Regions from separate parts of the Streptomyces platensis genome, predicted to be linked through region 2. Evidence: predicted binding sites of a transcription regulator. Region 2 holds the regulator's gene; the other holds the start of a gene.

Region 1 (14,811 bases), 1.7 Mb from region 2:
CCGGTCAGCTGGAGCCCGGACGCGCCGGTCTCCGGATCGGCGAGCGAGGCCTCCACGTAGAGCACATCGCCGCCGGCGCCGGTGACCGCGAGGCCGGTGACCACGCCGGGCACCGCGGTGCGCCGCTCGGCCGGGTCCTGGGCCGACTCGGGGGTGTGGTGCGGCCGCCCGATCAGCGGGCGCAGCTGGTCCGTGCCGACCGTGAACGGCAGCTCCCGCTCCCCCAGTTCGTGCTGTGCGGCGACCTTGCGCAGCAGCCTGGCGACCGCGCGCTCCAGGTTCCGTACGCCCGCCTCGCGGGTGTATTCGCCGGCCAGCTTGCGCAGCGCCCCGTCCTCCAGGGTCACCTCGCCGGGCTCCAGACCGGCCCGCTCCAGCTGGCGGGGCAGCAGATGGTCCCGGGCGATGACGACCTTCTCGTCCTCCGTGTAGCCGTCCAGCCGGACCAGCTCCATACGGTCGAGCAGCGGCTCGGGGATGGCTTCGAGGACATTGGCGGTGGCCAGGAAGACCACATCGCTGAGGTCGAGTTCGACCTCCAGGTAGTGGTCGCGGAAGGTGTGGTTCTGCGCCGGGTCCAGGACTTCCAGGAGGGCGGCGGCCGGGTCGCCCCGGAAGTCGGAGCCCACCTTGTCGATCTCGTCGAGGAGGACGACCGGGTTCATCGACCCGGCTTCCTTGATGGCCCGGACGATCCGGCCGGGCAGCGCGCCGACATACGTACGGCGGTGGCCACGGATCTCCGCCTCGTCCCGGACGCCGCCGAGCGCGACCCGGACGAACTTCCGGCCCATGGCCCGGGCGACGGATGTGCCGAGCGACGTCTTTCCGACCCCCGGCGGCCCGACGAGCGCCAACACGGCGCCACCGCGACGGCCACCCACGAGCCCGAGTCCCCGCTCGGTCCGGCGCTTGCGGACGGCCAGGTATTCGGTGATCCGCTCCTTGACGTCCTCCAGACCGGAGTGGTCGGCGTCCAGGATCTCCTTGGCGCCGGCGATGTCGTAGGCGTCCTCGGTCCGTTCGTTCCACGGGAGTTCGAGGACGGTGTCCAGCCAGGTGCGGATCCAGGAGCCCTCGGGGCTCTGGTCGCTGGACCGCTCCAGCTTGTCGACCTCCTTGAGGGCGGCCTTGCGGACGTCCTCGGGCAGATCGGCGGCCTCGACGCGGGCGCGGTAGTCGTCGCCCTCGTCCTCCGGATCGCCGTTGAGCTCTGCCAGCTCCTTGCGGACCGCCTCCAGCTGGCGCCGCAGCAGGAACTCCCGCTGCTGCTTGTCGACGCCTTCCTGGACGTCCTTGGCGATGGACTCGGCGACGTCCTGCTCGGCGAGGTGCTCGCGCAGCGTCTCGGTCGCGTACTTCAGGCGGGCGACCGGATCGGTGGTCTCCAGCAGCCGGATCTTCTGTTCGGTGGTCAGGAACGGCGAGTAGCCGGAGTTGTCGGCGAGCGTCGGCACATCCTCGATCTGCTGGACGCGGTCGACGACCTGCCAGGCGCCGCGCTTGCGCAGCCAGCTGGTGGCCAGCGCCTTGTATTCCGTGGCGAGTTCGGCCACCGCACCGGGCAGGGGCTCGGGGACCGTCTCCTCGACGGTGGTGCCCTCCACCCAGAGGGCGGCCCCGGGGCCGGTGGTGCCGGAACCGATCCGCACCCGGCCCAGGCCGCGGATCAGCGCGCCGGGATCGCCGTCGGACAGCCGCCCGACCTGCTCGATCCGTCCGAGCGTGCCGATCGCCGCGTACTTCCCGTCGATGCGGGGCACAAGCAGCACCCGCGGTTTGTTACCCGAGGAGGCGGCGGCCTGGGCGGCCTCCACCGCTGCCCGTACGTCCGCGTCGGACAGGTCCAGCGGCACCACCATGCCGGGGAGCACGACCTCGTCATCGAGAGGCAGCACAGGCAGAGTGAGCGGTGTGGACGTCGAAGCCATGATCTCCCCTTCGGCAAGCAAGTTGAGCTTTACTCACTCAATGCGAAGGGGCCTGGAGATGTTCCCCCGGATGCGTTCGCTGTGAGCGATCAGGGGAGTTGCCGTTTCGGCGGGCCGGGCCGGGCCCGCGGCGGGTGGGCAGGGGCGGGCCCGTGGCGGGCGGGCCGGGCTCCTGTTGATCAACGGCGGGTTCGGCTGGCGTGCGGCCGGTCGGGCCGCGGGGCCGGTCGGGCCGCGCGGCCGCGCTACCAGTGGGCGGGGCGGCTCAGGCTCTGCGGCAGCTCGGTCGCGGCATCGCCCTTGGCCGCGTTCAGCTGCGACTGGGTGAGGAAGAGCGCGCCGGTGAGATCGGCTCCGGCGAGGTCGGCGGCGCGCAGATCGGCGCCGATCAGGTCCGCCGTGCGCAGGTCGGCGCCCCTGAGGTCGGCGGCGATCAGGTAGGCCCCACGGAGGTTGGCGCCCCGGAGGTTGGCGCCCTTGAGGCGGGCCCCCATGAGGTCGGCGCCCCGCCGCTCCTTCTTACGGCCCGGGACCTCGGCCCGTACGAGTTCGCTGGTACGCAGCAGCAGGGCGTTGACCTCGCCTCGGTGGGCCGGCACATCCAGCTCCATGAGCTCCTCGGCGCTGCCGCGGGTGAGGCGCTCGGTCTTCTCCAGGGCGGCGCGCAGATCGGCGTGCACCGGGCGGGCCGCCGGGCGGGTGAGCGCCTCGGCGAGGTACCAGAGGAGTTCGTGCAGCTGCCGCATGACGGGGAAGACGTCGAACATCTGCCGGGCGGTCCCCGGGGCCCGCCGCCAGTCCTGTCCGTCGAAGGTGACCTGGGAGACCTTCTGCCCGGCGCCGAAGCAGTCGAAGACGGTGCAGCCGGTGAAGCCGCGCGGGCGCAGGTCGCGGTGGATGCCGCAGCGGAAGTCCTGCTGAAGGTTCGGGCAGGGCCGGCCGGCGTCCTTGTCGATCGCGAAGTCCGCCGAGGCCGCGAACGGCAGCGCGACACAGCACAGCCCGAAGCAACTGCCGCAGTCGGACGTCAGGCCGAGGTCGGTGACGCCCGGAATCGAGGGCTCGCGTTCTGAGGACAAGGCGGGGGTACTCCTGCGTCGGCGGGCACCGCACGAGGCCGTGCCGGGAAGGGACCGCCATTCTCCCAGGCGCCGGAGGAGGCCGCCGCGCCCGGCCGGATCCGCCCGCCGCGGGCCGGGCACCGTCCCACCGCGCACCGGCCGTTGTCAGTGGTCGGCCCTAACGTCGGGTCCATGAGCATGATCGGAGAGTACGCACGTGTCACCCCTGCCGAACTCGACCGCGGCCTGAGCGATCCCGAGTGGGCGCTGAAGCTGGTCCAGGGGCGGATGGAAGCGGAGGCCGCCGGTTGCCCGGAGCCCGCTGCGGCGCGCTGCCTGGACATCGACAAGGCCTGGGCCGCCGTCGGATTCCTGCTGCGCCGCGCGGCCTTCCCGGTGGACATCGTCCACGGCGAGCAGGACATCCCGGATGCCGACGACTGGGGCTACGGCCCGCCCCGCTACCTCACCCCCGCGCAGGTGCGGACCGCCGCCGAGGCGCTCGCGGAGATACCCGCCGAGCGTCTGACGGACGGCGTCGGCCCGGCGGACCTGGCCGCGGCGCAGATCTATCCGACGATCGTCTGGGAGCGGGGCGAGCCGCTGGACTATGTCTGCGAGCACTACGAGCAGTTGCGGCCGTTCTTCCGCGCGGCGGCGGACGAGGGGGACGGCATGCTCCTCTGGCTGGGCTAGGACCAGTCGTTCGGAATCACCGGGCGGACCAGAGGAAGCCTCGTAGCTACGGGCAGTACAACCAGGACCGCTCGCCAGGCGGCGACACGCTCTGAAGCGTCATATGCGAGCGGGGCAAACAGGGGTGACCCACCCACCGGTCGCCCCCGGCGGGTGCGTTCACCGGGCCGTCCGACATACTCGTGCCGCATGAACGAGACATGGGAAACAGTCCTTATCGTCGGCCTTTTCCTTTTTATCGCCGCTTTCTTCGGATTGTTCATCTGGGTCTCGCGGTATGTGAATAAAAGGGACAACCGCAGCCCCCAACAGCTGGAAGAACTGCTCCAGTTGGTGGAGAGCCGGGGGTGGAGCCACACCGCTTGGGCCCCCGGCCAGGGAGACCGCTACTGCGGGGGAGAGCCACTCCCGGGAACGGGGACCAATATCCCCATTTCGGACCAGATCGTCGGCGAATTCCGGGGTCGCGCCATCTGCTGCTTCGAGTACAACTCGCGGGGAATGGACGTGGACGGCCCGAACACGGTGCAGCGCTCCACGGTGTTCGCCGTGACGTCGGCGACGTCCGTACCTCGTATGGTCGTCAAACGGCCGCAGGCACTGGACAAGGTGAACGCGCGCCTGAACGCCCTGTTCGGAGGCGGCAAGGTGATAGAGCTGGGCGATCCCGAATTCGACGAGGAATTTCGCGTGATCGCCAACGACGAAGAGGTCGCGCGTGCGGTTCTGACCGGCCCCTTGGCTCGGTTCCTCATGACCGACACCCGCGCCAAGGACCATCCTCTCCGGTTCCAGGGAAACGATCTGCTCACCTGGCATCGGGGGCGGCTCCGGGCGGAACAGATCGACCAGAAGCTGAACTATCTGTGCGACGTCCTGGACCACCAGCCGGCGCAGGTGTAACACACGTCCTGAAGGACAGGTGCTCACGCGTGAGTCCCCCGCGAATATGGACCACGGGGTACTCACCCATGAGCGCCGAGATGCATAAGACTTACGCGGCGTCAGGACCCGCCGGACGAATGGATCGGACGAACTCCTCGAAGTCGTCGGCGACCTGATCCAGCTGGGACTGCTTAGCGGTCAATGCCAGCTCGATCACCGCGTGTTTGGACGGATCATGCGCATCATTCATGAGCAGGTAGACCTGGCTCTGGACCAATTCCACGGGCAGCCCGCGCAAGGTGGTGGAGATACGCAGCGTTTGGGTCAGCGCAGGCACTTCCGGGGTGCCCCCCTGGGCCTGCGTGGCGACGCTCACCGTTGCCCCCTCACGCAGCCGATGGACCGACTCCTGTGCGAGTGTGAGCAGGTCGGCTTCGTCCCGGACTTTACCCGCGATCGTGATATTCGCGGTGAACTTGTCCTGCGACTCGGAGTGAAGTGCGATGAAAGCCACTCCGGGAGCGCCCACCTCATCGGGGGGCGCCGGCTGCCAGCCCTCGGGCAGCGAAAATTCAATCTTTACCGGCAGCGTGGTCGCCATCGTGGATCAACTCCCTAGTGTGCGAAATGCGAGGCCAGTGTCATCCGAAGGGATTGATGGACTCCAGCCCGTCACCCATTGCGTCGAGGCCGTCACCCACCTTGTCCCCTATGTCACTGAACGAGTCCGCGACCTTTTGCGGGTCGATCTCAGCCTGGAAACCGACCTTGCCCCCGAGTCCGAGTCCTACGCCCACATCGGCGCCGATGACGAACTTTCCATCTTTCATGCCGGCATCCGCATGGGCCGCAGCTCCGGCTCCGGCCCACCCTTCAGCAGTGGCACCGGCCCCGATGCCGGCCACGTCCGCGTGGGCACTCGCCGTCGCCTTGGCGCCCGCGAAAGCCTCGGCGCCCGCGTGCACTCCATCCTTGCCCACGGATGTATTCACTTGCGCCTCGGCACCGGCAAAGGCCGTGGCATCCGCCTTGGCAGCGGCCATGCCGTACTCGACGCCGCCCTCCGCGGATGCCTGTGCCAGGTACGCCTTACCGCCGGCTCCGACCTGTAGCTTGCCGTCGGTCACGGAAGCAGCCGCCGTACCCTCCGCCCCGAGAAGTTTGAGGCCGGCTTTCCCGGAGACCTTGCCGTCGTCTCCGAACTGCGACTCGCCTTCAGCCTCCGCCTCCCAGACACTCACCTCGGCCTTCCGCTCCCACAGCTTGACCTCGGAGGCTCGGGGTTTTTTGGCATTGGGATCCTCGGGGCCCGCCGCACCGAAGTACTTCTTCTTGCTGTTCGGCCTGTCCGTCAGTGGACTGGATTCGTGGAGCTCCCTGATGCTGACGCTGATCTTTCCCGATTCCTTTTGCTGTTCGGCGGTCTTGCCTGCTCTTTGCAGCCAGGACGGCGCGTCGGAAGCGCCACCGGCCGCGTCCTTCAACTTTCCCGCCGCCGAATCAGCATGGTCCCGCAAGTTCTGTCGGGCAGTCCTCAGAATCAGCTGGGCCTGGCTTTCATCGCCTTCGTCCCACAGCTCGATCGCTTCCCGCGCCTTCCCCTGTGCCGCGCTCAACGCCTCGGCATACCCACTGATCGCCGCAGCCGCATCGGACAGCGCATCGGAAGCGTAGAGCCAGTTCTTCTTCTCACCGGAAAGCTTTTCCCAGAACCGGTCACCGGCTGCACCGTTCCAGCCAGATATCCGTACGGCGCCCAGCCCTTTTGCGACGCTCTCGAATTTTCCGGATTGTTTCTTCAGCGTCCGAGCGACACCCTCGACATCCCCTACATTTCCGGGAATGAGCCCCTTGGGGTCTTTCGTTTCGCCCAACTCGTCCGTCACGCCCGCCCCCGCTTTTAGAGCCCCGTACCATTCTTATGCTGATCTATATACTTCATGTACTCGTCGGTATGGGCTTCGTTTTGCTCGTAGGTGTCGGCCTGGCTTTTTAGCTTGTCCGACATGTCGCTGGCGCGGTCACCGAGAACGAGATAGGCCACCTCCCACGTATCGCAGAAAGCTTCGAATTTATCGGCGAGAACCTTTTCGCCCTGATCGGAATCATCGAAGCTTTCGTTCAGCGCTCCGAAATCGACCCCCTTGGCCGGGTCAAGGCATTTCAGCACATCCGAAGCCCCACCCCTGAGTTCATCCGGATCAGCTTCAAAGCCGTCATGGCTAGTGGGCACCCTAGAACCATCCCTCGTGAACACGCGCTAATGGCAGGTAAGTTGGCACTGCCGTCCGGCGAAGCTATCACTATATGGCGACCCATCAGAAAAGCAGGGGCGGTTCGAACCATCCGTCTACAACTAGCCCAATAATGCCGCACGTTACGCGGATCGAGCTATCAGCAGAATGTCCGTTCCGCTCCCTGCCGTGAACGAATGAGGCGATCAGGCTCAAGCAGGCTAATTTGGCGGGCAGTTCGAAAATTCCCATACCCCAGATCGGGCAGGCAAGGGTTTTCATCGACCCAATGCCCCCGCCCGTCGGTCAGCCTTTGCCGAAGAATTCGTCCACCGGGCAGCGGTCGGCGGCGTTGGCCGCCCAGAATCTCCGGGCGCTCGCCGGGGCCCGGCACGCGGCTCCGAAGAAACGCACCAGGCGTGTCCGGTCCGGCGGACCTCGGCAGCACGCCCCTCGCCTCCGGCCTCACACCCCGTCAAGACTGCTACCTTCACGGCATGTTGCAGCGGATGTCCGGTGTCTTCATCGGTGCACTCTTCGGGACGATCTTCGTGGTCGCCAACGCGCACGACCCGCTGAATCCGGCGGTCGGTATCGCCCTCCGGGTGCTCGCGGTGCTCACCTTCGCCGGGCTGCTCACGCTCGCGCTGCGGGCAGGGCGCCGGGGGCTGCCCGCGGCGGACGGCCCCGAGGCCCCTCAGGCGGACTGGTTCCGGGGGAAGTTCGCGTTCGTCGTGGGGGCCGAGGCGGTGCTGCTGATCGGCGGCAATCTCGCGCTGCGGGCGGCGGGTGCCCCCGAGCAGACCGCGGTGGCGTGGATCGCGCTGATCGTCGGCCTGCACTTCATCGCGCTGATGGCGGTCTGGAAGCGGCGCAGCATCGCCGTCCCCGGTGCCGCACTGACCGCGCTCGGCGCGATCGGCCTGGGCATGGCGGCCACCTCCGCCGTGGCGTGGGTGCCGTTCGTCAGCGGTGTGCTCTCCGGTGTGGCGCTCCTGGGCGGCTGCGCCTACGCCATCACCCACACCTACCGGTCGACGGCGCGGCCGTAGGGCCTGTCCCCCGGGCCGGCCGGGCCGCGGGGAACGCTCAGTACATCCGCGCGCCCCGCAGGGCGGGATGGCCCAGGTCGCCGAGGAGCGGTGCGGGTGCGGCGCGACGGGTGCGCCAGCGGCGCAGCAGCGGCCAGCTCGCCACCCCCAGGGCGAGCGAGAGCAGATGCCCCCAGTCGGACAGCGGGTCCACGTAGGCGAACAGATCCGTCAGCGCCAGATAGCCGACGCCGGCCAGCAGCAGCCGGCCCGGCCAGGCCGGCAGCAGCCCGGCCAGGGCTCCCACGCAGGTCATCACGCCGAAGCTGATGCCGTAGTCGAGGCGGTGCAGCGAGCTCTCCGGCAGCCCGCCGGCGGCGACCGAGAAAGCGACGGGCACTTCGGTGGCGAGGGTGGCGAGCACATGGCCGCCGAAGAAGACCGCGACCGCGGCCCGCGCGCCGATCCGCCGCTCCAGCGCCGTCAGCACGAAGAGGAAGGCGAGGGCGTACCCGGAGGTCATCCCGCCGGCGATCCACAAGGCGCTGGCGATCAGCACCACCAGCGGGGCCTGGGCGAGATGGACGACATCGGTGCTGGATCCGCGCAGCAGGTCGGAGACCAGCCCCGGGTCGGCGTACTCGGCGAACAGCGAGGTGGCCACGAGGAGGATGGCGTAGCCGAAGGTGAACGGGGTGCCGACGGGGGTGGGCAGCAGCCGCCAGAGCCGCCAACGCACCGCCACGGCAGGGGCGCTCGGCCCCGCTTCGGCGGCGGCGCGGGCCCCGGTCTCCCCGCCCCCGCGCTGCCGGGGGATGCCGGGCAGCAGGCCCGGCGTACCGGCCGGGCCGGTGTCCGGCCCCGCGTCGGCGACCGTCCCGCGACCGGTCCATATCCTCTCGGCGGTTCCCAGCCAGCTCACAGTCCGAGGCCCCTTCCGTCCTGGCGCATCCGGTGAGCCACGCCCGTGTCCCTCGGCCGTGAATCCCTGCCCTGTCCTACGTCCCGGACCACCCTGCACGCTCAATCCATGAAGAACCTGTGAGAGTGAGATCCGTCACACGAGACAACCCCTGGAAGGTGCTTCACGTCCGGGCGGACAACCGGGGGAACGGGTCCCCAAAGCGTTGGACCGGCGCGCCCCGCATTGGCCACCATGGCGCCATGGCTTCCGTGACACCGACGCAGGCAAGGACCGGCGCCCCCGAGGCCCCGCGCACGCTCGACCGCCGCGAGGGCCCGTTCGGTGAGGTGGTGCTGCGGCAGCGGGGCGGGCCCCCTGCGGCACCCGGGGCCGACGGCGGCGGCACCCCCGCGGCACCGGTGATCTACGAGATCATCGCCAACGGCTGCTTCCTGATGGACACCTCCGACGGCCGGTCCGAACGGCTGCTGATCGATGCCGCGCTGGACGCGCTGCCGGCCGGCCGCGCCCACCCCTCCGTCCTGATCGGCGGCCTCGGCGTCGGCTTCTCCCTGGCCCGCGCGGCCCGGCAGCCGCGCTGGGGCCGGATCGTCGTCGTCGAGCGCGAGGAGGCGGTGATCGACTGGCACCGCACCGGCCCGCTGTCGGCCGTCTCGGCGGCCGCGCTGGCCGATCCGCGCAGCGAGATCCGGCACACCGACCTCGTCGCCCACCTGCGCACGGAAGCGGGGCAGGACACCTACGACGCGCTGTGCCTGGACATCGACAACGGCCCCGACTGGACCGTCACCGAGGACAACGACAGCCTCTACTCCCCCGACGGGCTCGCCGCCTGCCGCGACCGGCTGACCCCCGGCGGAGTGCTCGCCGTCTGGTCCGCGCAGCCCTCGCCGGCCTTCGAGGAAGCGCTGCGAAATGCCGGTTTCAGCGGGGTACATACGGAAGAGATCCCCGTTGTCCGAGGCGTCCCGGACGTGGTCCATCTCGCGCGGAAGGGCGCGTAGCCGACAGTCACACCATGCCCGTACGCTGCTGCCCAGCAAGACGCGACCACGCAGGGACATGCAGGGGCGGGCGATGGACCAGACTCAGACAACGCAGGGCGGCGCCGCCGCGGCCACGCCGGGTGCGCAGCGCCGGGTGCTGGTCGTGGAGGACGACCCCACGATCGTCGAGGCCATCGCGGCCCGGCTGCGCGCCGAGGGCTTCCAGGTGCAGACGGCCACCGACGGCCCGGCCGCCGTGGACACCGCCGAGGCCTGGCAGCCCGATCTGCTGGTCCTCGATGTGATGCTGCCGGGCTTCGACGGCCTGGAGGTGTGCCGCCGGGTCCAGGCCCAGCGTCCGGTGCCGGTGATGATGCTCACCGCCCGGGACGACGAGACCGACATGCTGGTGGGCCTCGGCGTCGGCGCCGACGACTACATGACCAAGCCGTTCTCGATGCGTGAGCTGGCGGCGCGGGTGCATGTCCTGCTGCGCCGGGTCGAGCGCGCCGCACTGGCCGCGCACACCCCGCGCAGCGGCATCCTGCGCCTGGGCGAGCTGGAGATCGACCACGCCCAGCGCCGGGTGCGGGTGCGCGGTGCGGACGTCCATCTGACGCCCACCGAGTTCGATCTGTTGGTGTGCCTGGCGAACACCCCGCGTGCGGTGCTCTCCCGTGAGCAGCTGCTGGCCGAGGTGTGGGACTGGGCCGACGCCTCCGGGACCCGGACGGTCGACAGCCACATCAAGGCACTGCGCCGGAAGATCGGCGCCGAGCGGATCCGTACCGTCCACGGCGTCGGCTACGCCCTGGAGACCCCGGCCGCATGACGCGGTCGCCACGCACTCGCCTGGCCGAGCTGTGGCAGCGGATCTGGGAGGGCCTGCGCCCGCTGGACCCGTACCGCTCCGTCAAGGCTGCCCTCGGGGCGCTGGTCAGCGTCTCGGTGATCATCACGACCCTGCTGGTGTTCGTCGCGATGCACTCGGCGACCGAGCTGCGGGTGATCACGATCTTCTCGATCATCGCCTCGCTGCTGATCACCCAGTTCGTGGCCAACAGCCTGACCGCGCCGCTCGACGAGATGACGGATGTCACCCGGTCGATGGCGCACGGTAACTACAGCCGCCGGGTCCGCTCGGAGCGCCGCGACGAGTTCGGCGACCTGGCGAACGCCTTCAACCGGATGGCGGCCGACCTGGAAGCGGTGGACACCCACCGCAAGGAGCTGGTCGCCAATGTCTCGCACGAGCTGCGCACCCCCATCGCCGCGCTCCGGGCCGTCCTGGAGAACGTCGTCGACGGCGTCTGCGAGCCGGACCCGGAGACGATGCGTACGGCGCTGAAGCAGACCGAGCGGCTGGGCCGGCTGGTCGAGCACCTGCTGGACCTGTCCCGGCTGGACAACGGGGTGGTGCCGCTGCACTCCCGCCGCTTCGAGGTCTGGCCCTATCTGTCCGGGGTGCTCAAGGAAGCCAACATGAGCCGGGGCGCCGCCACCCTCGCCGGAGTGGCCGGCTCCGGCACCCACACCCGTACGGACGTCCATCTGCACCTGGATGTCTCGCCGCCGGAGCTGACCGCGCACGCGGACGCCGAGCGGCTGCACCAGGTCGTGGCCAATCTCATCGACAACGCGATCAAGCACAGCCCCCGGCACGGCCGGGTCACGGTGCACGCCCGGCGGGGCGAGGGGCCGCAGAGCCTGGTGCTGGAGGTGCAGGACGAGGGCCCCGGCATCCCCGAGGCGGAGCGCTACCGGGTCTTCGAGCGGTTCAACCGCGGCGGCCCGGCCCCCTCCGGCCCCGGCAGCGACGGCGGTACGGGCCTGGGCCTGGCGATCGCCCGCTGGGCGGTGGATCTGCACGGCGGACGCATCGGCGTCGCGGAATCGTCCCGCGGTTGCCGGATCCGGGTCACTCTTCCGGGGCTGGAGTCAGCTCGAAGCTGACGGCCGCTGACGTAGGGTCGGTGGTGGAAGCACTCCCCCGCGGGTGTGGTGGTGATCACTCCTACCCGCACAGAGGCAAACTTCGTGTGTTTCCCGCCAAGTCATGCCCCGAAACCCGGCCGGGAATGTGACGTACACGACGAGTGCCCCTCCCGGCCTGCACCAAGGGTCACAACAGGCGTAGCCTTTATTCCCGCTGTCCACCACCTTAGGAAGCGGAAGAGGGCGGTTGCCGCCGTGTCGCTACAGTCCCCCAACAGCTCGAGCATCTCGACCGACCAGGAGGGGCAGGGTAAGAACCCTGCTGCTGCGTTCGGTCCCAATGAGTGGCTCGTCGACGAGATCTACCAGCAGTACCTCCAGGACCCGAACTCGGTAGACCGAGCCTGGTGGGACTTCTTCGCTGACTACAAGCCGGGCGGTGCCACCGCACCGAGCCAGCCGGCGGAGGGCTCTGCCCCCGCTCCGGCCGCCCCGGCGCAGTCGGCCGCGCCCGCAGCCGAGCCGCAGTCGGCCTCCGCCGCGCCGGCCACCCCGGCGAAGCCCGCCGCGAGCGCTCCGGCACCGGCGAAGGCCGCTCCGGCGAAGGCCGAGCCCGCGAAGGCGGCTCCGGCCAAGCCCGCCGCGAAGCCGGCCGCCGAGGAGGGCTCGGCTCCGGCCGGTCCCGAGTTCATCACCCTGCGCGGCCCCTCGGCCGCCGTTGCGAAGAACATGAACGCCTCCCTGGAGCTGCCGACGGCCACGTCCGTCCGCGCGGTCCCGGTGAAGCTGCTCTTCGACAACCGCATCGTGATCAACAACCACCTCAAGCGCGCCCGCGGTGGGAAGGTCTCCTTCACCCACCTCATCGGGTACGCGATGGTGCAGGCCCTCAAGGCCATGCCGTCGATGAACTACTCCTTCGCGGAGAAGGACGGCAAGCCGACGCTGGTCAAGCCCGAGCACATCAACCTCGGTCTCGCCATCGACCTGGTGAAGCCGAACGGTGACCGCCAGCTCGTCGTCGCCGCCATCAAGAAGGCCGAGACGCTGACCTTCTTCGAGTTCTGGCAGGCCTACGAGGACATCGTCCGCCGGGCCCGCGACAACAAGCTGACGATGGACGACTTCACCGGAGTCACCGCGTCGCTGACGAACCCGGGCGGCATCGGCACCGTGCACTCCGTGCCCCGCCTGATGCCCGGCCAGTCCATGATCATGGGCGTCGGCGCGATGGACTACCCCGCGGAGTTCCAGGGCACCTCCCAGGACGCCCTGAACAAGCTGGGTGTCGCCAAGGTCATGACGCTGACCAGCACCTATGACCACCGGGTGATCCAGGGCGCCGCCTCCGGCGAGTTCCTGCGCATCATGAGCCAGCTGCTGCTCGGCGACAACGAGTTCTTCGACGACATCTTCAAGTCGCTGCGGATTCCGTACGAGCCCGTCCGCTGGCTGCGGGACATCGACGCCTCCCACGACGACGACGTCACCAAGGCCGCCCGGGTCTTCGAGCTGATCCACTCCTACCGGGTCCGCGGCCACGTCATGGCCGACACCGACCCGCTGGAGTACCACCAGCGCAAGCACCCCGACCTCGACATCACCGAGCACGGGCTCACCTTGTGGGACCTGGAGCGCGAGTTCGCGGTCGGCGGCTTCTCCGGCAAGTCCATGATGAAGCTGCGCGACATCCTGGGCGTGCTGCGTGACTCGTACTGCCGCACCACCGGCATCGAGTTCATGCACATCCAGGACCCCAAGCAGCGCAAGTGGATCCAGGACCGGGTCGAGCGCTCGCACAAGTCGCCCGAGCGCGAGGAGCAGCTGCGCATCCTGCGCCGGCTGAACTCCGCCGAGGCCTTCGAGACCTTCCTCCAGACGAAGTACGTCGGCCAGAAGCGCTTCTCGCTGGAGGGCGGCGAGTCCGTCATCCCGCTGCTGGACGCGGTCATCGACTCCGCGGCCGAGTCGCGCCTCGACGAGGTCGTCATCGGCATGGCCCACCGCGGCCGCCTCAACGTCCTGGCGAACATCGTCGGCAAGTCGTACGCGCAGATCTTCCGCGAGTTCGAGGGCAACCTCGACCCGAAGTCGATGCACGGCTCCGGCGACGTGAAGTACCACCTGGGCCAGGAGGGTGTCTTCACCGGCCTGGACGGCGAGCAGATCAAGGTCTCGCTGGCCGCGAACCCCTCCCACCTGGAGGCCGTCGACCCGATCGTCGAGGGCATCGCGCGCGCCAAGCAGGACCTCATCAACAAGGGCGGCACGGACTTCACGGTCCTGCCGATCCAGCTGCACGGTGACGCGGCGTTCGCCGGCCAGGGCGTGGTCGCGGAGACGCTGAACATGTCCCAGCTGCGCGGCTACCGCACCGGCGGCACGGTGCACGTGGTCATCAACAACCAGGTCGGCTTCACCGCCGCCCCGGAGTCGTCGCGTTCGTCCATGTACGCCACCGACGTGGCCCGCATGATCGAGGCGCCGATCTTCCACGTGAACGGCGACGACCCCGAGGCCGTCGTCCGCGTTGCCCGTCTGGCCTTCGAGTTCCGCCAGGCGTTCAACAAGGACGTCGTCATCGACCTGATCTGCTACCGCCGCCGTGGCCACAACGAGTCGGACAACCCGGCCTTCACCCAGCCACTGATGTACGACCTGATCGACAAGAAGCGCTCGGTGCGCAAGCTCTACACCGAGTCCCTCATCGGTCGCGGCGACATCACGCTGGAAGAGGCCGAGCAGGCGCTCCAGGACTTCCAGGGCCAGCTGGAGAAGGTCTTCACCGAGGTCCGCGACGCCACGACGGCCCCGGCCGCCCCCGAGGTGCCGCAGCCCAAGGCCGAGTTCCCGGTCTACGTCGACACCGCGATCTCCCAGGAGGTCGTCAAGCGGATCGCCGAGTCGCAGGTCAACATCCCCGAGCGGGTCACCGTCCACCCGCGTCTGCTGCCCCAGCTGCAGCGCCGCGCGGCCCAGGTCGAGGACAACACCATCGACTGGGGCATGGGCGAGACCCTGGCCATCGGCTCGCTGCTGATGGAGGGCACCCCGGTCCGGCTCGCCGGCCAGGACTCCCGCCGTGGCACCTTCGGCCAGCGGCACGCGGTGCTCATCGACCGGGAGA
Region 2 (14,811 bases):
GCTCCAGCGCCTGCGCGAGGCCGCTGAGAAGGCGAAGATCGAGCTGTCGTCCTCCACCGAGACGACGATCAACCTTCCCTACATCACCGCCTCCGCCGAGGGCCCGCTGCACCTGGACGAGAAGCTCACGCGCTCGCAGTTCCAGCAGCTCACCTCGGACCTCCTGGACCGCTGCAAGACGCCGTTCCACAACGTGATCAAGGACGCGGGTATCAACCTGTCCGAGATCGACCACGTGGTCCTGGTCGGCGGCTCCACCCGTATGCCCGCCGTCGCCGAGCTCGTCAAGGAGCTGACCGGCGGCAAGGACGCCAACAAGGGCGTCAACCCGGACGAGGTCGTCGCCATCGGCGCCACCCTCCAGGCCGGTGTGCTCAAGGGTGAGGTCAAGGACGTCCTCCTGCTGGACGTCACCCCGCTGTCCCTCGGTATCGAGACCAAGGGCGGCATCATGACCAAGCTCATCGAGCGCAACACCACGATCCCGACCAAGCGCTCCGAGATCTTCACGACGGCCGAGGACAACCAGCCGTCCGTGCAGATCCAGGTCTACCAGGGCGAGCGCGAGATCGCGGCGTACAACAAGAAGCTCGGGATGTTCGAGCTGACCGGTCTGCCGCCGGCCCCGCGCGGGGTCCCGCAGATCGAGGTGTCCTTCGACATCGACGCCAACGGCATCATGCACGTGACCGCGAAGGACCTGGGCACGGGCAAGGAGCAGAAGATGACCGTCACCGGCGGCTCCTCGCTGCCGAAGGACGAGGTCGACCGGATGCGCCAGGAGGCCGAGCAGTACGCGGACGAGGACACCAAGCGCCGCGAGGCCGCCGAGGCCCGCAACCAGGCCGAGCAGCTCGTCTACCAGACCGAGAAGTTCCTCAAGGACAACGAGGAGAAGGTCCCGGGCGAGGTCAAGACCGAGGTCGAGGAAGCCCTCACCGAGCTGAAGGAAAAGCTCAAGGGCGAGGACACCGCCGAGATCCGCACCGCCACCGAGAAGGTCGCGGCCGTCTCGCAGAAGCTGGGTCAGGCGATGTACGCCGACGCCCAGGGTGCGGCCGGTGCCGAGGGCGCTGCCGGTGCCGAGGGTGCCGAGCAGGCCAAGGCCGATGACGATGTCGTCGACGCCGAGATCGTCGACGACGAGAAGCCGAAGAAGGATGGTGCCGCGTGACGGAGGAGACCCCGGGCTTCGATGAGAAGCCCGACGTCCCTTCCGACGCCGCTCCCGAAGACGCGGCGCAGGCCGAGTCCGCCGACAAGGCGGGCTCGGCCCCGGCCGGGGACGTACCGGACGTAGCGCTCCAGGCGCAGCTGGACCAGGTGCGTACGGCGCTCAACGAGCGCACGGCGGACCTCCAGCGGCTCCAGGCGGAGTACCAGAACTACCGCCGTCGGGTGGAGCGGGACCGGATCACGGTCAAGGAGATCGCCGCGGCGAACCTCCTGTCCGAGCTCCTTCCCACCCTCGACGACGTCGGCCGGGCCCGCGAGCACGGCGAACTGGTCGGCGGCTTCAAGTCGGTGGCCGAATCGCTGGAGACCGTGGTCGCCAAGCTCGGTCTGCAGCAGTTCGGCAAGGAGGGCGAGCCCTTCGACCCGACGATCCACGAGGCGCTGATGCACTCGTACGCACCGGATGTCACCGAGACGACGTGCGTGGCGATTCTTCAGCCCGGGTATCGCATCGGTGAACGAACGATCCGCCCCGCGCGGGTCGCCGTCGCCGAGCCGCAGCCGGGTGCGCAGGGCACCAAGTCCGGATCCGATGACGACGCCAAGGGTGCCAAGGCTTCGGACGAGGAGAGCGGTGGCCCGGAAGAGGGCTGACGTGAGGACAGAAACGAAAACCGCGCGGAAGGAGGGACGTCGGGGATGAGCACCAAGGACTTCGTCGAGAAGGACTACTACAAGGTCCTCGGCGTCCCGAAGGACGCCACCGAAGCGGAGATCAAGAAGGCGTACCGGAAGCTCGCCCGCGAGTTCCACCCGGACGCCAACAAGGGCGACGCCAAGGCCGAGGAGCGCTTCAAGGAGATCTCCGAGGCGAACGACGTCCTGGGTGACGCCAAGCGCCGCAAGGAGTACGACGAGGCGCGCACGCTGTTCGGCAACGGCGGCTACCGGCCGGGACCGGGCGGCGGCGGCAACTTCAACTTCGACCTGGGCGACCTCTTCGGGGGCTCGCAGGGCCAGGGCGGCGGCGGAGGCTTCGGCGGCGGGCTCGGGGACGTCTTCGGAGGTCTGTTCAACCGCGGCGGCGCCGGTACCCGTACCCATGCGCGCCGGGGCCAGGACATCGAGTCCGAGGTGACGCTCAGCTTCACCGAGGCGGTCGACGGGGCCACGGTCCCGCTGCGGATGTCCAGCCAGGCGCCGTGCAAGGCGTGTTCCGGCACCGGCGACAAGAACGGTACGCCGCGGGTCTGCCCGACCTGTGTCGGCACCGGTCAGGTCAGCCGGGGCGCGGGCGGCGGCTTCTCGCTCACCGACCCGTGCGCCGACTGCAAGGGCCGGGGCCTGATCGCCCAGGACGCCTGCGAGGTCTGCAAGGGCAGCGGGCGGGCGACCAGTGCGCGCACGATGCAGGTCCGTATCCCCGCGGGTGTCTCGGACGGGCAGCGCATCCGGCTGCGCGGCAAGGGCGCCCCGGGCGAGCAGGGCGGCCCGGCGGGCGATCTGTATGTGGTCGTGCATGTCGACGCCCACCCGGTCTTCGGCCGGAAGGGCGACAACCTCACCGTCACGGTGCCGGTCACCTTCCCGGAAGCCGCCCTGGGCGGTGAGATCAAGGTGCCGACGCTGGGCGGTCCGCCGGTCACGCTGAAGCTGCCGGCCGGCACCCCCAACGGGCGCACCATGCGCGCCCGGGGCAAGGGTGCGACCCGTAAGGACGGCACCCGGGGGGATCTGCTGGTCACCATAGAGGTGCTGGTCCCCGGTGACCTCAGCGACAAGGCGAAGGAGTCGCTGGAGTCCTATCGCGAGGCGACCGCGGGCCCGGACCCGCGGGCAGAGCTGTTCCAGGCCGCGAAGGGAGCTTGAGATGGACAGCCGGGGCGGGCAGCGTCGTAACCCCTATGAACTGACCGATGAGTCGCCGGTGTATGTCATCTCCGTCGCGGCTCAGCTCTCCGGCCTGCATCCGCAGACCCTTCGACAGTACGACCGGCTGGGGCTGGTCTCGCCCGACCGCACGGCCGGGCGGGGCCGCCGCTATTCGGCCCGGGACATCGAACTGCTCCGTACGGTGCAGCAGTTGTCCCAGGACGAGGGCATCAACCTCGCCGGCATCAAGCGCATCATCGAGCTGGAAAACCAGGTCGCGGCCCTCCAGCAGCGGGTCGTCGAGCTCCAGGGCGCCCTGGAGGGCGCGGCCAGCGCGATGCAGCAGCGGGAGGCGGCGGTGCACGCCTCCTATCGGCGCGATCTGGTGCCGTATCAGGATGTGCAGCAGACCAGCGCGCTGGTGGTCTGGCGCCCCAAGCGGCCGGAGTGACGGCCGCGGCCGGGGCGCGGACGCCCGGCGTATGACGTGCGGAAGGGCCGGGGAGACCCGGCCCTTCTCGCGTTTCCGTATCCGCCCGCGCGCCCGGCAGCGGGCCGTTCAGCAGCCGTTGTATCCGGCCGTCGGCATCGACAGCCGCCGGTGCACCTGCGACTTCATCGCCAGGGTGTAGACCGGCTCGTCGAGGTCGGCGGTCTCCAGGCGGACGCCGGCCGCGGCGCACCGTTTGGTGAACTCGTCCGCGCCGGCGATGGCGTTCTCCAGCGCCCGGCGGTTGGGCGCCACGAACACATCGACCAGGCCCTCTTCGACGTCCCGCCACAGCGCGCTGTGGTCGGCGCGCAGCTGGTGCAGGCTGAGCTGGCAGGTCAGGTGGTAGTCACGGGCCGCCGCCCACTGCTTGCACATGTCGTGCTGGCTGCGGTCATCGACCAGGAACGGATCCTCGTCCAGCTCGGACAGCGGCATCAGGCAGGCGATCGCCGTGACTCGGACCGAGTTCATCGTGCCCTCCGGGGCGTGGCGACTGTGGGGGCGACGATACCCCCGCGAGCGGCCCGTGGAGGAGGGGCTGTACCGGGCGGCGAGGCATAGCCGCAGGCGTGGCAGATCTTCCAGCCGTCCTGATTGACCGCGAGCTGGCCGCCGCAGCGCGGGCAGAGCTCGGCGTGCGGATGCGGCCGGGCGGGGGACGGACGGCGCGGAACGGTCGTCACGTTGCACACTGCCGACGCCATACGGCCTCCAGCTGCTGTCTTTTGCAGGGACAGGTCCGGTGTCGTCCGTGATTGCGCGGAGCTGTTCGGTTCCTGTCGCTCTTGAGTACCAGGTGGGTGGCCCGGAGCGGATCCGGAGGGACCGTTTCCGGCCAGCGGGCGAGCGGGTCGCGGTCAGCGGGCCGGAGGCGCCCCCCGCGGGAGGGGAGCGGCTCTCGGGCCGGCGCTCAGGCCCGGCCCATCGCCCTGGTCACCGCGATCTCGATCATGACGCGATCGGGGTTGGGCGTCGGCGTCCGGCCGTACCGCTCGGCGTACCGGCGCACCGCGTCGGCCACCGACTCGGCGTCCGTACGCACCCGGGCGCGGCCCTCCAGCGTCGCCCAGCGCCCCTTGTCGACCTGGCACACGGCGACGGTGGCACCGTCCGCCCCGGCGGCGAGGACGTTCTTGACCTTGGCGCTGTCCTTGCGGGTGATGATCCGCGCGATCCGCTGCCCGGCGTCGTAGGTGACGCCTACCGGAACGACATGGGGCGTCCCGTCCGTACGCAGCGTGGTGAGGGTCGGCATCAGATACTCGCCCCAGAAGGCGAGGTATTCCGGGCTGAGGGCACTGAGGTCATGGGCCATGGGGGCCAGGGTAGTTCGGGGCCCGGGATTCAGAGGAGGTCGATGGTTTCCAGGTCGAAGGAGAAGGGGTCGGGGAGGGGGAGGGATTTGCCGATGGGGGCGGTGTTGTGCCCTTCGTAGTCGTCCCCGGAAGGCTCGCTGAACAGCGTGAGGGTGGACTTGCCGCGGTCCACGAGCAGGTAGAGCGGGATGCCGGCGCGGGCGTAGCAGTGCCGTTTGGCGACGCGGTCGCGCTCCGGATTGCTCGATGTCACCTCGACGACCATGGCGACTCCGTCGCTGGGCATCCAGGGATCCGCGCCGCGGAACAGGCGGATCTCACGGGGGGCGACGGTGGCATCCGGGATCACATGATTCTTGGGACACCTGCCGCCGCGCGGCATGGTGAGCCCTTTGTAGCCGGAGACATCCATGTCCACCGCGGACTTTCGCATGATCTGCGAGACGACCCCGCTGAAGCAGTGCTCATGGGTGCCGTCCGTCGGCGGTGTCACAACAATTTCCCCCTCGATCAGCTCGGCTCGGAAGCCCGTGGGCGTATCCAAGGCGAGGAAGTAATCCAGGAGGGTTTCTTCGTCGGTGGGCATAGGCGCGTGTGCCATAGCCGTCATGCTGCACCTCCTTGTGGTCGAAGGCCAGTGTCGGCGGGTGGCGCGGGCGGTGGCGGGGCGATCAGCCCCGATTCCCTCGCACGAGTGAGCGAGGAACGGGCGAGGGGGCTCGCTTCCGCAGTCTTGAGTGGAATAGACTCAACTTATCGCACGTTGGTATGTGCAGGATGTGCCGGAGTGGGGCCAGACGGGGCACTGAGGCCGGGCAGGACGAGTCGAGGAGGATCACGAGCAACGTGGACGCCGAGCTGACCAACAAGAGCCGGGAGGCACTGAGCGCCGCCAATGATCGGGCGGTCACCTCCGGGCACGCGGACATGACGTCCGCGCATCTCCTGCTCGCGCTGCTGGCCGGGCAGGACAACGAGAACATCATGGACCTGCTGGCCGACGTCGAGGCGGACGCCGCCGCGCTGCGCAACGGCGCCGAGCGTCAGCTGGCCGCGCTGCCCAGCGTGCAGGGCTCGACGGTCGCACCGCCGCAGCCGGACCGCGATCTGCTCTCCGCCATCGCCGACGCCACCCAGCGCGCCAAGGAGCTCGGTGACGCGTATGTCTCCACCGAGCACCTCCTCATCGGCATCGCCGCCAAGGGCGGGCGCACCGGCGAGCTGCTGGAGCAGCAGGGCGCCTCCGCCAAGAAGCTGCTGGCCGCCTTCGAGGCGAACCGCGGCGGGCAGCGGGTGACCAACGCGGACCCGGAGGGCACCTACAAGGCGCTGGAGAAGTTCGGCACGGACTTCACCGCGGCCGCCCGCGAGGGCAAGCTCGACCCGGTCATCGGCCGGGACCACGAGATCCGCCGTGTGGTGCAGGTGCTCTCCCGCCGTACGAAGAACAACCCGGTGCTGATCGGTGAGCCGGGCGTCGGCAAGACCGCCGTCGTCGAAGGGCTGGCGCAGCGGATCGTCAAGGGTGACGTGCCCGAGTCGCTGCGCAACAAGCGGCTGGTCGCGCTGGACCTCGGGGCGATGGTCGCGGGTGCCAAGTACCGCGGTGAGTTCGAGGAGCGGCTGAAGACCGTCCTGGCGGAGATCAAGTCCAGCGAGGGCCAGATCATCACCTTCATCGACGAGCTGCACACCGTCGTCGGCGCGGGCGCCGGCGGCGACTCGTCCATGGACGCGGGCAACATGCTCAAGCCGATGCTGGCCCGCGGTGAGCTGCGGATGGTCGGCGCCACCACCCTCGACGAGTACCGCGAGCGGATCGAGAAGGACCCGGCGCTGGAGCGGCGCTTCCAGCAGGTGCTGGTCGCCGAGCCGACCGTCGAGGACACGGTGGCCATCCTGCGCGGGCTCAAGGGCCGCTACGAGGCTCACCACAAGGTGCAGATCGCGGACTCCGCGCTGGTCGCCGCGGCCTCGCTCTCCGACCGCTACATCACCTCCCGCTTCCTGCCCGACAAGGCCATCGACCTGGTCGACGAGGCCGCCTCCCGCCTCCGTATGGAGATCGACTCCTCGCCCGTCGAGATCGACGAGCTCCAGCGTGCCGTCGACCGGCTCAAGATGGAGGAGCTGGCGCTGCGGAACGAGACCGACGCCGGCTCCGTCCAGCGCCTGGAGAAGCTGCGCAAGGACCTCGCCGACAAGGAGGAGGAGCTGCGCGGTCTGACCGCCCGCTGGGAGAAGGAGAAGCAGAGCCTCAACCGCGTCGGCGCCCTCAAGGAGAAGCTCGACGAGCTGCGCGGACAGGCCGAGCGCGCCCAGCGCGACGGCGACTTCGACACCGCCTCCAAGCTGCTCTACGGCGAGATCCCGGGCGTGGAGCACGAGCTGGAGGAGGCGGCTGCCGCCGAGGCCGAGCAGGAGGCGTCCAAGGAGTCCATGGTCAAGGAGGAGGTCGGCCCCGACGACATCGCGGATGTGGTCGGCGCCTGGACCGGTATCCCGGCCGGCCGCCTCCTGGAGGGCGAGACCCAGAAGCTGCTGCGTATGGAGGAGGAGCTCGGCAAGCGGCTGATCGGCCAGACCGAGGCCGTCCGCTCCGTCTCCGACGCCGTACGCCGCACCCGCGCCGGAATCGCCGACCCGGACCGCCCCACCGGCTCGTTCCTCTTCCTCGGCCCGACCGGCGTCGGGAAGACGGAGCTGGCCAAGGCGCTCGCGGACTTCCTCTTCGACGACGAGCGGGCGATGGTCCGTATCGACATGTCGGAGTACAGCGAGAAGCACAGCGTCGCGCGGCTGGTCGGTGCGCCGCCCGGCTATGTCGGCTACGAGGAGGGCGGCCAGCTGACGGAGGCGGTCCGCCGCCGCCCCTACTCCGTCATCCTGCTGGACGAGGTGGAGAAGGCCCACCACGAGGTCTTCGACATCCTGCTCCAGGTCCTCGACGACGGCCGGCTCACGGACGGCCAGGGCCGCACCGTCGACTTCCGCAACACCATCCTCATCCTGACCTCCAACCTCGGCTCCAACTTCCTGATGGACCCGCTGCTGAAGGAGGAGCAGAAGAAGGAGAAGGTGCTGGAGACCGTCCGGACCGCCTTCCGGCCCGAATTCCTCAACCGGCTCGACGACGTGGTGGTCTTCCACCCGCTCGGCACGGACCAGCTCCAGCGGATCGCCCGTATCCAGCTCGGCCATCTCCAGCGCCGCCTCGGCGACCGCCGGCTGACGCTGGACGTCACCGACCGCGCCCTGACCTGGCTCGCCTGGCTCGGCCAGGAACCGCTCGCCGACGCCCCCGCCCCGGACCTGTCCTACGGCGCCCGGCCGCTGCGCCGCCTGATCCAGACGGCCATCGGCGACCAGCTCGCCCGCGCCATCCTGGCCGGCGAGGTGCTGGAGGGGGACACCGTGCGGGTGGACGTGGACGGCGACCAGCTGTCGGTGGAGGCGGCCGGGAGGCCCGCGGGCTGACCGCCGCCGTGGCCGGGTGCGGCCTGCCCGGCCCACGGGCTTACCGACCGCCGTGGCCGGGTGCGGCCTGCCCGGCCCACGAGCTGACCGCGGCCGTGGCCCGGAGCCGGCCCGCCCGGTCGATCGTTGCCCCGGGCGACACCTTGCCCGCATCCTCCCCGTCCGGGTTGCCACGACGGGGCGGATGTGGGGGAGGATGGCAGGGACCATACGAAGGGAATTCCACGGTGAGCATCGACCCGTCCTCGATTCCGAATTTCGGGGGCCAGCCCGAACCCGAGCCGTCGGGGCCTGATGGTCCCGTCGTGCCAGACCAGGACCTGGTCAAGCAGCTCCTCGACCAGATGGAGCTGAAGTACGTAGTCGACGAGGAGGGTGACCTCGCCGCCCCGTGGGAGCAGTTCCGCACGTACTTCATGTTCCGGGGCGAGGAGGAGCAGCAGATCTTCTCCGTCCGTACGTTCTATGACCGCGCCCACGGCATCGACGAGAAGTCGAAGCTGCTGGAGGCGATCGACGACTGGAACCGCCGGACGCTGTGGCCCAAGGCCTACACCCACACCCACGACGACGGCACGGTCCGTCTGATCGGTGAGGCATCGATGCTGATCGGCACCGGCGTCTCGCTCGAACACTTTGTGTCGAGCACGGTCAGCTGGGTCCGCGCCTCCATCGAATTCGACAAGTGGATCGTCGAGCAGCTCGGCCTGGAAGCCGAGATCGAAGGCGACTCCGACGAGAAGCCGGGTGACGACGAGGCCTGAGCCCCGTCCGTCCCACACCCACCCTGCTGCGCGGGCCCCGGAGCTTGATGGCTCCGGGGCCCGCGTCTGTCCGAAAGCCCCGGAAAGAGCGGAATACGTGAGCTTCCCGGAGACCGTTATCCCTCATTACGCCTCGGACCGGCGGGTGGCCGGTTTCTTCAGTGGGGCGCTGAACGTCGAATTCATCGACGACATCCACACGATGAAACCGGGGGCGGTCGGGAAGACTCCGTACGCCCGGCACCTCAAGGAAGCGCTGGAACACCTGCTGAGCGAGCGGCCGGCCGGCTCGACGGACTGGGCGCTGATGACGGGAGTGTCGTTCTGGGAGGACGACCGGCTGTACTCCTATCTGAAGGACCTCTACGACTACTTCTACGGCGACCGTGAGGAGCCGCCGGTGGCCCCGGACGCGGAGGCACCGCCGCCGGAGAAGTACTGGAGGTAGCGGCGGTCCGACGGCGTCACAGCCGCTTCAAGCGGTCCGCTGCCTCCTGGAGGACGTCGGTGCGCTTGCAGAAGGCGAAGCGGACGTAGGGGGCGCCCTGGTCCTTGTGGTCGTAGAAGACGGCGTTGGGGATGGCGACGACGCCGGCGCGTTCGGGGAGGGTGCGGCAGAAGGCGAAGCCGTCGTCGTGGCCGAGGGGGCGGATGTCGGTGGTGATGAAGTAGGTGCCCGAGGGGCGGAAGACCTGGAAGCCGGCGTCGGTGAGGCCGGTGGCGAGGATGTCGCGCTTGGTGCGCAGGTCGTCGCGGAGTTCCGTGAAGTAGCTGTCGGGGAGGGCGAGGGCCTCGGCGACGGCGTACTGGAAGGGGCCGGCGGAGACGTAGGTGAGGAACTGCTTGGCGGAGCGGACTGCGCTCACCAGTTCCGCCGTTGCGGTGACCCAGCCGACCTTCCAGCCGGTGAAGGAGAAGGTCTTGCCGGCCGAGCCGATGGTGACGGTGCGTTCGCGCATTCCGGGGAACGACGCGAGGGGGAGGTGCTCGCCCTCGAACACGAGGTGCTCGTAGACCTCGTCGGTGAGGACGAGGAGATCGCGCTCGCAGGCGAGGCGGGCGATCTCCGCGAGCTCGTCGCGGGACAGGACGGTGCCGGTGGGGTTGTGCGGGGTGTTGAGGAGGATCAGGCGGGTCTTGTCGGTGATGGCGTCGCGCAGTTCGTCCAGGTCGAGGCGGTAGCTGCCGGATTCCGGGTCCGCGCGCAGGGTCACCGGGACGCGGCGGCCGCCCGCCAGCGCGATACCGGCGGCGTACGAGTCGTAGTACGGCTCCAGCGCGATGACCTCGTCGCCGGGCTCCAGCAGCGCCAGCAGGGAGGCCGCGAGGGCCTCGGTGGCGCCCGCCGTGATCAGGACCTCGGTGTCGGGGTCGTAGGAGAGGCCGAGCCGGCCGTAGAAGCGCTGTTGATGGGCGGCGACGGCGGTGCGCAGTTCGGGGATGCCGGGGCCGGGCGGGTACTGGTTGCCGCGGCCGTCGCGCAGCGCGCGCACCGCCGCCTCCCTGACCTCTTCGGGACCGTCGGCGTCGGGGAAGCCCTGGCCGAGGTTGATGGAGCCGGTCCGTACGGCGAGCGCCGACATCTCGGCGAAGATCGTCGTGCCGAATTCGGCGAGGCGGCGGTTGAGCAGCGGTCGGTCCATGGACGCCATCCTCCGACGAACCTCTGGACTTCCTCAACTGTGCTTTGAGACGCCGGGGCCGGGGCATCAGCCCCGCACGAAGGAATGAGACGGTCGTCGACGAAGACGGCCCACGGTGCCGGACGGCGCCGGAGCGGCGCACCGGGCGCCGGACGGAGCGGATGCGCCCCCACTGCCTGAAGGGCGTGGGAGGTGCCCCCACGCTTCGGGGGATGAAAAGGAGTGTGAGGCATATGGGGATTGTGGTTTTCCTGGTGATCTGCGCGGGGGTAATCGGCCTGGTGGCCCTGGCCTCGCGGGGCGGTTCGGGTGGCAGGGGCGGACGGGGCTCCGGCGGCGCGGGCGGCGGCAGCTGGTGGGCCGGCGGTGACGGGGGTTCGGGCGGCCACCACCACGGTGGTGGGCACCACGGCGGATGCGGCGGCGGATCCTCCTGTGGCGGGTCCTCCTGCGGTGGCGGCGGTGGTGGTGGCGGCTGCGGTGGTGGCGGTGGCGGCGGCTCCTGAGCCGAGGGCGCGCCGCGCCAACTCCATATGTGCGGATGGCTAGTTGCTTGTCGCATATGCGCCCAGCGGGTGCTGGTCGAAGGGCCAACACCCGCTGGGCGCTTGGTCGTTGAACAACTGAACTGCAAGGCCCCCGAGCGGATGGAAACCCGGAGAGGATGGGTAAAAGCGCTGTGGGCGACGGGCCTTTCATGATTCCCTCTCCCCAGAGAATCCCCCACGTTCTCCGACCCCACGTGGGCACGAGCCGGCAGGCAGTCGTATATCCCTGATCCTTTTCGGGCGGGCCGGCCCACCATTCCACTGCGTGCTTGCGGAGCCGACCCATGCTCACCTCTTTGACGACGGCGTACACCGATACCCGTGCCTCCGACCTGGCCTGGGCGCTGGGCAGGGAACCCCTGCCGGCCCTTGCCGTACTCGATCTCCAACTCCAGGACGCCCAGGTGCAGTTGAGGCTGCTCGGCGCCTCTCACCAGGTGCTTCTCGAGGAGGAGCACGGCACCTGTTCCGAAACGGTCGCCTGTATGCCGGGCAGCAGTACACCGCTGCCGCTCGGGGTGGCGAAGCGGCTGGGGGACTGGGAGTACGAATTCGCCGCCCATGTGGAGACCCTCTCGCGCGGCTCGTTCGCCGGGCGGGCGCAGGAGCTGCTCGCGCTGGTGGCCGAGCATCCGCACGGTCTCGCCGGTACGTTCCCCGGCTCGCCGCACGCCTTCACCGCGATGCTGGCGCAGCGTCAGCAGGGGCAGGTGCGCTGGCGGACCTGGCACGCGTATCCGCAGGAGGGTCGCCTGGTGGCCACCCGTACCCGCGTGGGCGTACGGGCGAGGGTCGCGGCGGTCTAGCGGGGCCGGTCGCCGGTGACCGGTCCGGTCGGCCGGAGGGCGTGGGGAAGTGCGGGGTGCGAGGGGCGCGGGGCCTGGGCGCCGGGGGCGTGGAGGTTCGTGAGGGCGCGGACGGTGCGGTGTGCGCGGCCTGGGCGATGCGATGTGCCCTCGCACCCCACGCTTCGTCAACGCCCCGACCGAGGGGTGTGGCCTGCGAGGTCTACTCGTGTGGGTGACGGAGCGCCACAGAATCGTCACGTAGCGTTCAATTTATGATCGACCCGCCAGAGACCGCCCGCGCCGGCGCTCCCGGCCCGCCGGACGACCTGACACCGGCGCGACTGCCCGTGCCGGCCGGGCTCGGCCGGCTGCTCGTCCTCGCCGTCGTCTTCGTCTGCGCCGCCTGCGGTCTGGTCTACGAACTCGAACTGGTCGCCCTGGCCACGTACTTGGTGGGCGACTCCGTCACCCAGGCGTCGGTCGTGCTGTCCGTCATGGTCTTCGCGATGGGGGTCGGCGCGCTGCTCGCCAAGCGGCTGCGCTGCCGGGCGGCGGTCGGCTTCGGCGCGGTGGAGGCCGGTCTCGCGCTGGTCGGCGGCACCTCCGCGATGGCGCTCTACGCCTGCTTCGCCTGGTTCGGGCAGTCCCGCTCCGCGCTCGTCGGCTTCTCGCTGGCCATCGGCATCCTGATCGGGGCCGAGGTACCGCTGCTGATGACGCTGATCCAGCGGGTGCGCCGGCAGGACGCGGGCGGCGCGGTCGCCGATCTCTTCGCCGCGGACTATGTCGGAGCGCTCGTCGGAGGGCTGGCCTTTCCGTTTCTGCTGCTGCCGGGCTTCGGCCAGCTGACCGGTGCGCTGCTCACCGGCGCCGTCAACGCGGTGGCCGGCGCCGTGCTGGTGCTGTGGCTGTTCCGCCGGGACCTCAGCGCCCGTGCCCGCTGGGCGCTCTTCGGAGCCAATGCCCTGGTCCTCGCGCTGCTCGCCGCGGGCGTGGTGCTGGCCACGCCGTTCGAACGGGCCGCCCGGCTGGCGGTGTACGGCTCGTCGGCCCGGGTCGCGGTGCAGACCGGTGTCCAGGAGGTGGTGATGACCGGCGGGACGGGCGCCGGAGCCGGTGCGGGGCACGGGAGGAAAGGTTCCGGCGGACCGCTGGCGCTGTATCTCGACGGCCGGCTCCGCGTCAGTGCGGAGAACGAGTTCCGCTACCACGAGGGGCTGGTGCACCCGGCGATGGCGGGCGGCCCGCACGGCCGGGTGCTGGTGCTCGGCGGCGGCGACGGCCTCGCGGTGCGCGAGATCCTCCGCTACCGCGCGGTCCGCTCGGTGACCGTCGTCGAACTCGACCCCGGCGTGCTGCGGTTGGCGCGCACCGACCCCGGCCTCACCCGCCTCAACCGGCACTCGCTCGCCGATCCCCGGGTGCGGACGGCGACCGCCGACGCCTTCGACTGGCTGCGGCAGCAGGGCGCCCGCGGCCCCGGCCGCCGGGCGGCGCCGTACGACGTCATCGTCTCCGATCTTCCCGACCCCGGGATCACCGCGTGCACCAAGCTCTACTCGCAGGAGTTCTACGGCCTGGCGGCGCAGCTGCTGGCCCGCGACGGGCGGCTGGTGGTGCACGCCGGGCCGCCGATCGAGCGCGCGCGGCTGTACTGGACGGTGGAGTCGACGGTCCGGTCGGTGGGCCTGGCGACGGTGCCGTACCGGCTGTCCGGCCGGCCCGCGGCCTTCTCCGGCGGCCCGGACCGCTCGGCGGGCGCCGTCCCGCCCGAGGGCGCGGAGGCCCCGGCCGCCGCGGCGCCGTCCGGGACCCGGTACTGGGGCTTCGTGCTGGCCGCACGGCACCGGCCGGCATTCGGGCTGGCCCCCGACGCTCCGCCGCTGGCCGGTCTCAGCGCCGAGGAACTGCGGGCCGGGCGGCGGGCGGAGAGCCGCGAGCGGAGGGCCGGGCTGCCGGCGTCGACGCTGATGCATCCGCGGTATCTCGACTGAGCGGGTCCGACGCGGGGCGGCGCGCGCCCGCTGCGGACCGCGGGCGGTGCGGGCGCCGGGCAGCGCCGGGGCGGGTTCCGGCCCGGTGGCAGAAAGTTCCGCGTGGGCGGGCACGGGTTCGCGGGCGCTGGGTAGGCTCCCATGTCATGGAGCATGAGGTGTACGTTCCGTTTCCCGTCGGGACCGTGCGGCAGGCGCTCACCGAGCCGGAGCGGGTGGCGCGCTGTGTCCCAGGAGTCCAGCTCGACGCCGATGCGGCCCCTGGCTGTCCGGAGGGCCGGCTGCGACTGCGTATCGGAAGCTCCACCATCACCTACCGCGGCACGCTGACGGTCAGCGCCGCCGCCGACGACGGAGCCGGTGAAGACGGTGCGGCCGCCGTGACCGTCGAGGCGAAGGGCACCGAGGCGCGGGGCGACGGGGCGGTCGCGCTGACCCTGGGCGTACGCCTCTCCCCGGCCACCGAGCCCGGTCCCGGTACGACGTTGCGCTGCACCGGCACGGTCCACCGCGACGGCCGGCTCGCCGAGGCCACCGACCGGTCCGCCGCCTCCGTGGGCCGCCGGCTGCTGGACCGTTTCGCGGAGAACCTGGCGGCGGACCTGCGGCGGCGGCCGGTGACCGATGACGCCGGAGCGGCCGATGCCGCTGGACCGGGCGACGACGCCGCACCGGACGACGACGCCCAGGACGCGGCCGGATCCCGGGTGTTCGACACCGAGGTGCCGCCGCCTTCCCTG

The links. The regulator HspR, encoded in region 2, represses chaperone genes until heat shock. The targets are predictions, from matches to a motif close to TTGAGNNNNNNNNNCTCAA.
Region 1: lon (endopeptidase La) is a predicted target of HspR. The motif match lies at 1,954-1,972, and genes of this name have one in related genera.

Annotation. Positions count from the first base shown of each region.
Region 1 covers NZ_CP023691.1:5,919,817-5,934,627, reverse strand. The annotation lists gene lon (endopeptidase La) at 1-1,931, opposite strand, end outside; gene CP981_RS26435 (pentapeptide repeat-containing protein) at 2,177-3,010, opposite strand; gene CP981_RS26430 (YfbM family protein) at 3,185-3,688, shown strand; gene CP981_RS26425 (DUF3137 domain-containing protein) at 3,878-4,591, shown strand; gene CP981_RS26420 (hypothetical protein) at 4,683-5,174, opposite strand; gene CP981_RS26415 (putative T7SS-secreted protein) at 5,215-6,459, opposite strand; gene CP981_RS26410 (hypothetical protein) at 6,474-6,806, opposite strand; gene CP981_RS26405 (hypothetical protein) at 7,305-7,859, shown strand; gene CP981_RS26400 (rhomboid-like protein) at 7,897-8,760, opposite strand; gene CP981_RS26395 (spermidine synthase family protein) at 9,003-9,767, shown strand; gene CP981_RS26390 (response regulator transcription factor) at 9,841-10,581, shown strand; gene CP981_RS26385 (sensor histidine kinase) at 10,578-11,702, shown strand; gene CP981_RS26380 (multifunctional oxoglutarate decarboxylase/oxoglutarate dehydrogenase thiamine pyrophosphate-binding subunit/dihydrolipoyllysine-residue succinyltransferase subunit) at 11,940-14,811, shown strand, end outside.
Region 2 covers NZ_CP023691.1:4,233,351-4,248,161, reverse strand. The annotation lists gene dnaK (molecular chaperone DnaK) at 1-1,174, shown strand, start outside; gene grpE (nucleotide exchange factor GrpE) at 1,171-1,830, shown strand; gene dnaJ (molecular chaperone DnaJ) at 1,876-3,045, shown strand; gene CP981_RS18700 (heat shock protein transcriptional repressor HspR) at 3,047-3,499, shown strand; gene CP981_RS18695 (hypothetical protein) at 3,608-4,012, opposite strand; gene CP981_RS18685 (pyridoxamine 5'-phosphate oxidase family protein) at 4,452-4,856, opposite strand; gene CP981_RS18680 (Uma2 family endonuclease) at 4,886-5,467, opposite strand; gene clpB (ATP-dependent chaperone ClpB) at 5,704-8,334, shown strand; gene CP981_RS18670 (YbjN domain-containing protein) at 8,562-9,098, shown strand; gene CP981_RS18665 (hypothetical protein) at 9,196-9,546, shown strand; gene CP981_RS18660 (pyridoxal phosphate-dependent aminotransferase) at 9,563-10,741, opposite strand; gene CP981_RS18655 (hypothetical protein) at 10,975-11,247, shown strand; gene CP981_RS18650 (DUF2617 family protein) at 11,574-12,095, shown strand; gene CP981_RS18645 (polyamine aminopropyltransferase) at 12,350-14,071, shown strand; gene CP981_RS18640 (SRPBCC domain-containing protein) at 14,218-14,811, shown strand, end outside.